DNA from 2 places in the Streptomyces sp. NPDC054783 genome. Region 2 is predicted to be linked to the other one. Evidence: riboswitches for the same ligand, from Rfam matches in the RefSeq annotation. Region 2 holds a riboswitch; the other holds the start of a gene.
What was found. Region 2 has a riboswitch for glycine ahead of gcvP (aminomethyl-transferring glycine dehydrogenase). Riboswitches for the same ligand answer to the same signal wherever they lie in the genome.
Positions count from the first base shown of each region.

Region 1: linked by a shared signal. The riboswitch ahead of gcvT (glycine cleavage system aminomethyltransferase GcvT) and the one ahead of gcvP (aminomethyl-transferring glycine dehydrogenase) in region 2 are both predicted to bind glycine.

Region 1 is NZ_JBSHAY010000002.1:449,199-453,565, reverse strand. Features, by position in the region: gene ACWGJ5_RS06295 (enhanced serine sensitivity protein SseB) at 1-766, opposite strand, end outside; gene ACWGJ5_RS06290 (AAA family ATPase) at 833-1,477, opposite strand; glycine riboswitch at 1,656-1,753, shown strand; glycine riboswitch at 1,754-1,866, shown strand; gene gcvT (glycine cleavage system aminomethyltransferase GcvT) at 1,911-3,038, shown strand; gene gcvH (glycine cleavage system protein GcvH) at 3,147-3,524, shown strand; gene glyA (serine hydroxymethyltransferase) at 3,539-4,367, shown strand, end outside.
Region 2 is NZ_JBSHAY010000073.1:3,070-7,436, reverse strand. Features, by position in the region: gene ACWGJ5_RS45810 (DNA polymerase IV) at 1-1,345, shown strand, start outside; gene ACWGJ5_RS45805 (PRC-barrel domain-containing protein) at 1,267-1,638, opposite strand; glycine riboswitch at 1,758-1,852, shown strand; gene gcvP (aminomethyl-transferring glycine dehydrogenase) at 2,029-4,367, shown strand, end outside.

The sequences.
Region 1 (4,367 bases), on a different contig from region 2:
GGACGTTCGACCTCAGCCATTCGGACACCGGGTCGTCCGTCACGTCCATGAGGACCAGGTTGACCGGCCACTTGACCGGGACTTCGCCGAGGGCTCTGCCCAGGGCCTGCAGGGGCAGGGCGCGCAGGTCGCCCTCCCACTGGGAGAGCTCGACGCCCACGAACATCACCGGGTCGTCCGTCTCTACGGCGGCCAGGCAGCGGCGGGCGGTGAGGACCACGCCGGTCTCGGCGAACTCGGCGGACGCGGCGGAGAGGAAGTCGACCGGGTCGTCCTGCCAGTCGGGCTCGAAGAGGCGGACCCGGGCGCCGGTGTTCGGGCCGTCCAGCGGGGTACGGCCGGCCCGGCACAGCTCGGCCACCGCCGCGGGCGGGAGCGGGATGCCGACCAGCGCGTCGGGGTTGACCGCGAGGCCGACCTGCGGGGGCAGGCCGCGGGCGAACTCCACGGCGGGGGCGATGGTGTAAGCCATGTGGGAGCCGGCCGCCTGGCGCAGCTGCTCCTCGGAGCTGAACACCGGGACGTAGGCCTGGCCCTCGATGTCCAGCGCGGGCAGGTCGAGGGCGACGCTGTCCGGGCCACCGCCGTTGGGCAGCGGGATCCAGAGCAGGCTCCGGCCCAGCACCTCGATGATCCGGCCGGCCGCGGCGGGTATGCCGAGGGAGGCCGAGAGCACCTCCTCCAGTTCGTTGCCGGGCCAGCCGCCGTGCGGCTGGGGGTGCGCCTGTGCCGGGAAGTCCGCGGGAATGTCCGCTGGGAAGTCCATCTGCCTACCGCCTGCTGGGAACCACTGCTGTGACCATGAAGGCTATCGGGTGACCGTGACCGTGCCTCACCTCCTGAATGTGATCCGCCGCAGGCCGTCCGCCGCCGGGCGGTCCAGCAGCACGGCCGCGCCGCAGCCCGCGGGCAGCTCGCCACGCTCGACCGCGGCGAGCAGCCGGGCGGTCGTACGACGGTGGCGGCGGAAGGCGTAGGCGGAGACGCCCCGGCCGCGCTCGCGCTGGCCCTCTCGCGCGGTCTCGGGGGTGACGTCGAGCAGGAGCAGATGGAGGGTGCCGCCACGGCGGCGGGCCTCGCGGGCGAGCCAGGCACGCACCCAGGGCTGGGTGCCGCAGTCGTGCACGACGACGCCCTCGCCGGTGCGCAGGGCGCGGCGCAGGCCGGCGTAGTGGGCGAGGCGGACCAGGGGGCGGTAGAGGGCGTACGGGAGGGCGCGGGGCAGGCGGGCCGCGAAGCGGTCGCGGGTGTCCTGGGAGTCGATGCGGCGGCCGGCGACCGCGCGGCGCATCAGGGTGGACTTGCCGCTGCCGGGCAGGCCGGCCATCACGACCAGGTCGCGGGGGCCGAAGGCCAGGGCGCCGGGGCCGCGGCCGGTGCGGTCGCGCAGGTCGCGGACGCTCTGGTCCGCAGCGGTGCGTTGCCTCGGTACCGCAATGCCGGTGGCGACGGTGGCGTACAACGGGGTCCTGTTCACCGTGATCGTCCTCCCCCATGGGCTTGGCAATATTCATGCCCAGCAAATGTAAAGGGAAGGTAATGCACGGGGCCCGCTGGTTTCGTGCGCGTCCTGCCACAGCTCGGTTACAGATGCGGCCCTGACGGGCGGGGGTGCGGCGTGCAATGATGTGGCCGCCAACTGCATACCGGCCGTTTGAATCCGCGCGGGAGAGTTCCCAGCAGCCTTCGCTGGGACGCCGAAGGAGCAAGTCCCTCCCTTGAATCTCTCAGGCCCCGTTACCGCGCGGGCGAGGCACATCTGAAAAGCGGGCCGCTGCGACAGTGGCTCCACCCAAGGTGCAAGCCGTGATCGTCCCTGTGGCGGTCCTGGCGAACCTCTCAGGTTCCGATGACAGATGGGGAGGAACGTTCCTCGCCCGTCCTGCCTTTCCCTGGGAGACGACCGACCGATGAGCAGTACCGAACCCTCCGAGCTGCGCCACACCGCGCTCGATGCCCTGCATCGCTCGCTCGGTGCGACGATGACCGACTTCGCCGGCTGGGACATGCCGCTGCGCTACGGCTCCGAGCGCGACGAGCACATCGCCGTGCGGACGAAGGCGGGTCTGTTCGACCTCTCCCACATGGGCGAGATCACCGTCACCGGCGCCGGGGCGGCCGCGTTCCTGAACCACGCCCTGGTCGGCAACATCGCCTCCGTCGGCGTGGGCCGCGCCCGCTACACCATGATCTGCCGGGCCGACGGCGGCATCCTGGACGACCTGATCGTCTACCGGCTCGCCGAGACCGAGTACATGGTCGTGGCCAACGCCTCCAACGCCCAGGTGGTGCTGGACGCCCTCGCCGAGCGTTCCGCCGGCTTCGACGCCGAGGTGCGCGACGACCGGGACGCGTACGCGCTGATCGCCGTCCAGGGCCCGGAGTCCCCCGGCATCCTGAAGTCCCTCACCGACGCCGACCTCGACGGCCTGAAGTACTACGCCGGCCTGCCCGGCACGGTCGCCGGCGTCCCGGCCCTGATCGCCCGCACCGGATACACCGGCGAGGACGGCTTCGAGCTGTTCGTGCGGCCCGAGCACGCGGTCGAGCTGTGGCAGGCGCTGACCAAGGCCGGCGAGGGCGTCGGCCTGGTCCCCTGCGGCCTGTCCTGCCGGGACACCCTGCGCCTGGAGGCGGGCATGCCGCTGTACGGGCATGAGCTGACCACCTCGCTCACCCCCTTCGACGCCGGGCTCGGCCGGGTGGTGAAGTTCGAGAAGGAGGGCGACTTCGTGGGGCGCCAGGCGCTCACCGAGGCCGCCGCCCGAGCCGAGCAGAACCCGCCGCGGGTCCTGGTCGGCCTGGTCGCCGAGGGCCGCCGGGTGCCGCGCGCCGGGTACGCCGTCGTCGCCGGCGGCGAGGTGATCGGCGAGGTCACCTCCGGCGCCCCCTCCCCCACCCTGGGCAAGCCGATCGCCATGGCCTACGTCGACGCGGCGCACGCGGCGCCGGGCACCGAGGGCGTCGGCGTGGACATCCGGGGCAGTCACGAGCCGTACGAGGTCGTGGCTCTGCCGTTCTACAAGCGCCAGAAGTAGACACTGGACGCGGTCACCGTGTGACGCCGCGCACGTTCCGCTGTTCACCAGCGATCTCAGCAGTCCCCCCTTCAACAGCACTCCCGCGCGTACAGGAGAATTCAGGCCATGAGCAACCCCCAGCAGCTGCGCTACAGCAAGGAGCACGAGTGGCTGTCGGCCGCCGAGGACGGCGTGTCGACGGTCGGCATCACCGAGTTCGCGGCCAACGCGCTCGGCGACGTCGTCTACGCCCAGCTCCCCGAGGTCGGCTCCACGGTGACCGCGGGCGAGACCTGCGGCGAGCTGGAGTCCACCAAGTCGGTCTCCGACCTGTACTCGCCGGTCACCGGTGAGGTCACCGAGATCAACGAGGACGTCGTCAACGACCCGTCGCTGGTCAACTCGGCCCCCTTCGAGGGCGGCTGGCTGTTCAAGGTGCGCGTCGCGGAGGAGCCGGCCGACCTGCTCTCCGCCGACGAGTACACCGCCCAGAACGCCGGCTGAGGAGTCGTAGCCGTATGACCGTCCTGAACACGTCCCTGCACGAACTGGACCCGGAGATCGCCGCCGCGGTCGACGCCGAGCTCGGCCGCCAGCAGTCCACGCTGGAGATGATCGCCTCCGAGAACTTCGCGCCGCTCGCGGTGATGGAGGCGCAGGGTTCCGTCCTCACCAACAAGTACGCCGAGGGCTACCCGGGCCGCCGCTACTACGGCGGCTGCGAGCACGTCGACGTCGCCGAGCAGATCGCCATCGACCGGATCAAGGAGCTGTTCGGCGCCGAGTACGCCAACGTCCAGCCCCACTCCGGCGCCTCCGCCAACCAGGCGGCCCTGTTCGCCCTCGCCCAGCCCGGGGACACCATCCTCGGTCTGGACCTCGCGCACGGCGGCCACCTGACCCACGGCATGCGCCTGAACTTCTCCGGCAAGCAGTTCAACGTGGTCGCCTACCACGTGGACGCCGGGACCGGCCTGGTCGACATGGCCGAGGTCGAGCGCCTCGCCAAGGAGCACCGCCCGAAGGTGATCATCGCGGGCTGGTCGGCGTACCCGCGCGAGCTGGACTTCGCCGCCTTCCGCCGGATCGCCGACGAGGTCGAGGCCTACCTGTGGGTCGACATGGCGCACTTCGCGGGCCTGGTCGCGGCCGGTCTGCACGCCAACCCGGTGCCCTACGCCGACGTGGTCACCTCCACCACGCACAAGACGCTGGGCGGTCCGCGCGGCGGCATCATCCTCGCGCGCAGCAAGGACTTCGCGAAGAAGCTGAACTCGTCCGTCTTCCCGGGCTTCCAGGGCGGTCCCCTGGAGCACGTGATCGCGGCGAAGGCGGTCTCCTTCAAGG
Region 2 (4,367 bases):
GCCGAGTCTGCGCGGGAAGGCCGTGGTCGTGGGCGGGCTCGGACCGCGCGGGGTGGTGGCCACCGCGTCGTACGAGGCACGGGTCTTCGGGGTGCACTCGGCGATGCCCATGGCCCAGGCGCGTCGGCTGGCACCCAACGCCGCGTATCTGGTGCCGCGCTTCACCGTGTACCGGGCGATCAGCGAGCAGGTGATGGCGCTGCTGCGGGAGCTGTCGCCGCTGGTGGAGCCGCTCAGCCTGGACGAGGCGTTCGTGGACCTGGAGGCCGGCGGGACGGCCCGGGACGAGGAATCGGCGCGGCGGGCCGGAATCGAGCTGCGCGCGGACATACGGGCGGTCACCGGGCTGACGGGATCGGTGGGGCTCGCCGCCTCCAAGATGCTCGCCAAGATCGCCTCGGAGCAGGCGAAGCCGGACGGCCTGGTGCTCATCGAGCCGGGGTCCGAGCGGGCGCTGCTGGGGCCGATGCCGGTGCGGACCCTGCCGGGGGTCGGGCCGGCCACCGGGGACCATCTGCGCCGGGCGGGTATCACGACGGTCGGGGAACTGGCCGAAGCGGGCGAGGACGAGCTGGTCCGGCTGCTCGGCAAGGCGCACGGGCACGCGCTCCACGCCATGGCCCTGGCCCATGACGAGCGGCCCGTGGTGGCCGAGCGTGAGGCGAAGTCGGTGTCGGTGGAGGACACCTACGACGTGGACATCCACGACCGGCTGCGGATCGGTCTGGAGGTGCAGCGGCTCGCCGACCGGTGCGTGGGACGGCTGCGCGGGGCCGGGCTGTCGGGGCGGACGATCGTACTGAAGGTGCGCAGGTACGACTTCTCGACCCTGACCCGCTCCGAGACGCTCAGAGGGCCCACGGACGATCCGGCGGTCGTGCGCGAGGCGGCCGCGCGGCTGCTGGACTCCGTGGACACCACGGGTGGGGTACGGCTGCTGGGCGTGGGCGTCTCCGGGCTCGCCGACTACACCCAGGAGGACCTGTTCGCGCAGGCCATGCCCGTGCGGGCGGCGGAGACGCCGGAGGAGGCCGGGGCCGAGGTCGTCGTGGAGCAGCCCGAGCCGGTCGAGAGGCACTGGCGCGCGGGACAGGACGTAAGACATGCGGAGTACGGACACGGGTGGGTGCAGGGGAGTGGGCTGGGGCGGGTCACCGTGCGGTTCGAGACGCCGCAGTCCCCTCCTGGGAGGGTGCGGACGTTCTTTGTCGGTGATCCTGCGCTGGAGTCGGCCGATCCGTTGCCGTTGGTTGCGGAGGCCTCCGATCAGGTTTCCTCCGACCCCGCCAGCTTGCCGAAGTCGTGGTCCGGGGCCGAGGGGCGTGAGGCCACGTCCAGGCCGTAGTGGTGGTAGAGCTGGAGTTCCTGTTCGGGTGACAGATGACGGCCCACACCGAAGTCCGGGGCGTCCTTGATCAGGGCGCGGTCGAAGGGGACGTGGAGGGAGCCCTCGATCAGTTCGCTCGGCTCCAGAGGGACGAAGGCGTCGCGGGAGAACAGGCCGGTGCGTATGGCCGCCCACTCGGGCACGCCGGTCGCGTCGTCGAGGTACACCTCGTCGATGGTCCCGATCTTGGTGCCGGTGCGGTCGAACGCCTTGCGGCCGATCAGGTTGCGCGGATCGATGTCGGTCTGCACGGTCCCTCTCCCTCCACGTGGTCGCAATACATCCGTAAGCACTACGAAAGAGCACATTCAGGGAGGTGGCCACTCGAGGGCTCGGGCGTTGACCCCGCTGGTAGGCTGACAGCGGCTGCTGACCCCGTGCGGGAGAGTCCTCCGACCACTTCGGAGGCGCCGAAGGAGCAAATCCTCCCCGGAATCTCTCAGGCTCACGTACCGCACGGACGAGGTCACTCTGGAAAGCAGAGCGGGTGTCGACGGCTTCCGCTCTCACCGACGGTGAAAGCCGGCGTCCCGCAGGGCGTCCGGTGAAGCTCTCAGGTTGAGATGACAGAGGGGGAGGCCGTCGGGGCACCCACGCCGTGGTGCCCTTCGAAGGTCGCGTCAGACCAGGAGGCCTCCGCAATGACCGCCCATCGTATTCCGCTCTCGGAGCTCGAAGCGGGCATCCCGTTCGAGCAGCGCCACATCGGGCCCGACCAGGAGGCGCGGGCCAAGATGCTCGCGCAGGTCGGCTACGGATCGCTGGACGAGCTGACCGCCGCGGCGGTCCCGGACGTGATCAAGAACGCCGACGCCCTCGACCTGCCGGGCGCCCGCACCGAGGCGGAGGTGCTCGCCGAGCTGCGCTCGCTCGCCGACCGCAACCAGGTCCTCGACTCCATGATCGGGCTCGGGTACTACGGCACCTTCACCCCGCCCGTCATCCTGCGCAACGTCATGGAGAACCCGGCCTGGTACACGGCCTACACCCCGTACCAGCCGGAGATCTCCCAGGGCCGCCTGGAGGCCCTGCTGAACTTCCAGACGACGGTCGCCGAGCTCACCGGGCTGCCCACCTCCGGCGCCTCCCTGCTGGACGAGGGCACCGCGGCCGCCGAGGCGATGGCGCTGTCCCGGCGCATGGGCAAGAACAAGAAGGGCCTGTTCCTGGTCGACGCGGACGTGCTGCCGCAGACGATCGCCGTCATCGAGACCCGCGCCGAGCCGACCGGTGCCGAGGTGGTCGTCGCCGACCTCAGCGACGGCATTCCCGCCGACATAGCCGCGCGTGAGATCAACGGCGTGCTGATCCAGTACCCGGGCGCCTCCGGTGCCGTACGCGACATCAAGCCGGTCATCGACCAGGCGCACCAGCTCGGCGCGCTCGTCACCGTCGCCGCCGACCTGCTCGCCCTGACCCTGCTGACCTCGCCGGGAGAGCTCGGCGCGGACATCGCAGTCGGCACCACCCAGCGCTTCGGTGTGCCGATGGGCTTCGGTGGCCCGCACGCCGGATACATGGCGGTGCACGAGAAGTTCGCGCGCAGCCTGCCCGGCCGGCTCGTGGGCGTCTCCGTCGACGCGGACGGCAACAAGGCCTACCGGCTCGCGCTGCAGACCCGTGAGCAGCACATCCGCCGGGAGAAGGCCACCAGCAACATCTGCACCGCGCAGGTGCTGCTCGCCGTGATGGCCGGCATGTACGCCGTCTACCACGGCCCCGAGGGCCTGCAGACCATCGCCCGGCGCACGCACCGCTACGCCACCATCCTCGCCGAGGGCCTGAAGGCCGGCGGTGTCGAGATCGTCCACGGCGCCTACTTCGACACCCTCACCGCGCGCGTACCCGGCAAGGCCGCCGAGGTCGTCGCCGCAGCCCGGGAGAACGGGGTCAACCTCCACCTGGTCGACGCCGACCACGTCTCCGTGGCCTGCGACGAGACCACCGGGCGGGCCCAGCTGGAGGCGGTCTGGTCCGCCTTCGGTGTCAAGGGCGACGTCGAGGCACTGGACGCCACGGCCGAGGACACCCTGCCCGAGGCGCTGCAGCGCACCGACGTCTACCTGACCCACCCGGTCTTCCACCAGCACCGCTCCGAGACGGCGATGCTGCGTTACCTGCGCAAGCTCGCCGACCGCGACTACGCGCTCGACCGCGGCATGATCCCGCTGGGCTCCTGCACCATGAAGCTCAACGCGACCACCGAGATGGAGCCGGTCACCTGGCCCGAGTTCGGCCAGCTGCACCCCTTCGCCCCCGCCGAGCAGGCCGAGGGCTACCTCACGCTCATCCGCGAGCTGGAGGAACGTCTCGCCGAGGTCACCGGCTACGACAAGGTCTCCCTGCAGCCGAACGCCGGCTCCCAGGGCGAGCTGGCCGGTCTGCTCGCCGTCCGCGGCTACCACCGAGCCAACGGCGACGAGCAGCGCACCGTCTGCCTGATCCCGTCCTCCGCGCACGGCACCAACGCGGCCAGCGCCGTGATGGCCGGAATGAAGGTCGTCGTCGTCAAGACCGCCGAGGACGGCGAGATCGACGTCGAGGACCTGCGCGCCAAGATCGAGCAGTACCGCGACGAGCTGGCGGTGCTGATGATCACCTACCCTTCCACGCACGGCGTGTTCGAGGAGCACGTCGCCGACATCTGCGCCCAGGTCCACGAGGCCGGCGGCCAGGTGTACGTCGACGGCGCGAACCTGAACGCCCTGGTCGGCCTGGCCAAGCCGGGCCACTTCGGCGGCGACGTCTCGCACCTGAACCTGCACAAGACCTTCTGCATCCCGCACGGTGGCGGCGGCCCCGGCGTCGGTCCGGTCGCGGTCCGCTCGCACCTGGCGCCGTACCTGCCGAACCACCCGATGCAGCCGGCCGCCGGCCCGGAGACGGGAGTCGGCCCGATCTCGGCCGCTCCCTGGGGTTCCGCGGGCATCCTGCCCATCTCCTGGGCTTACGTCCGCCTCATGGGCGGCGAGGGCCTGAA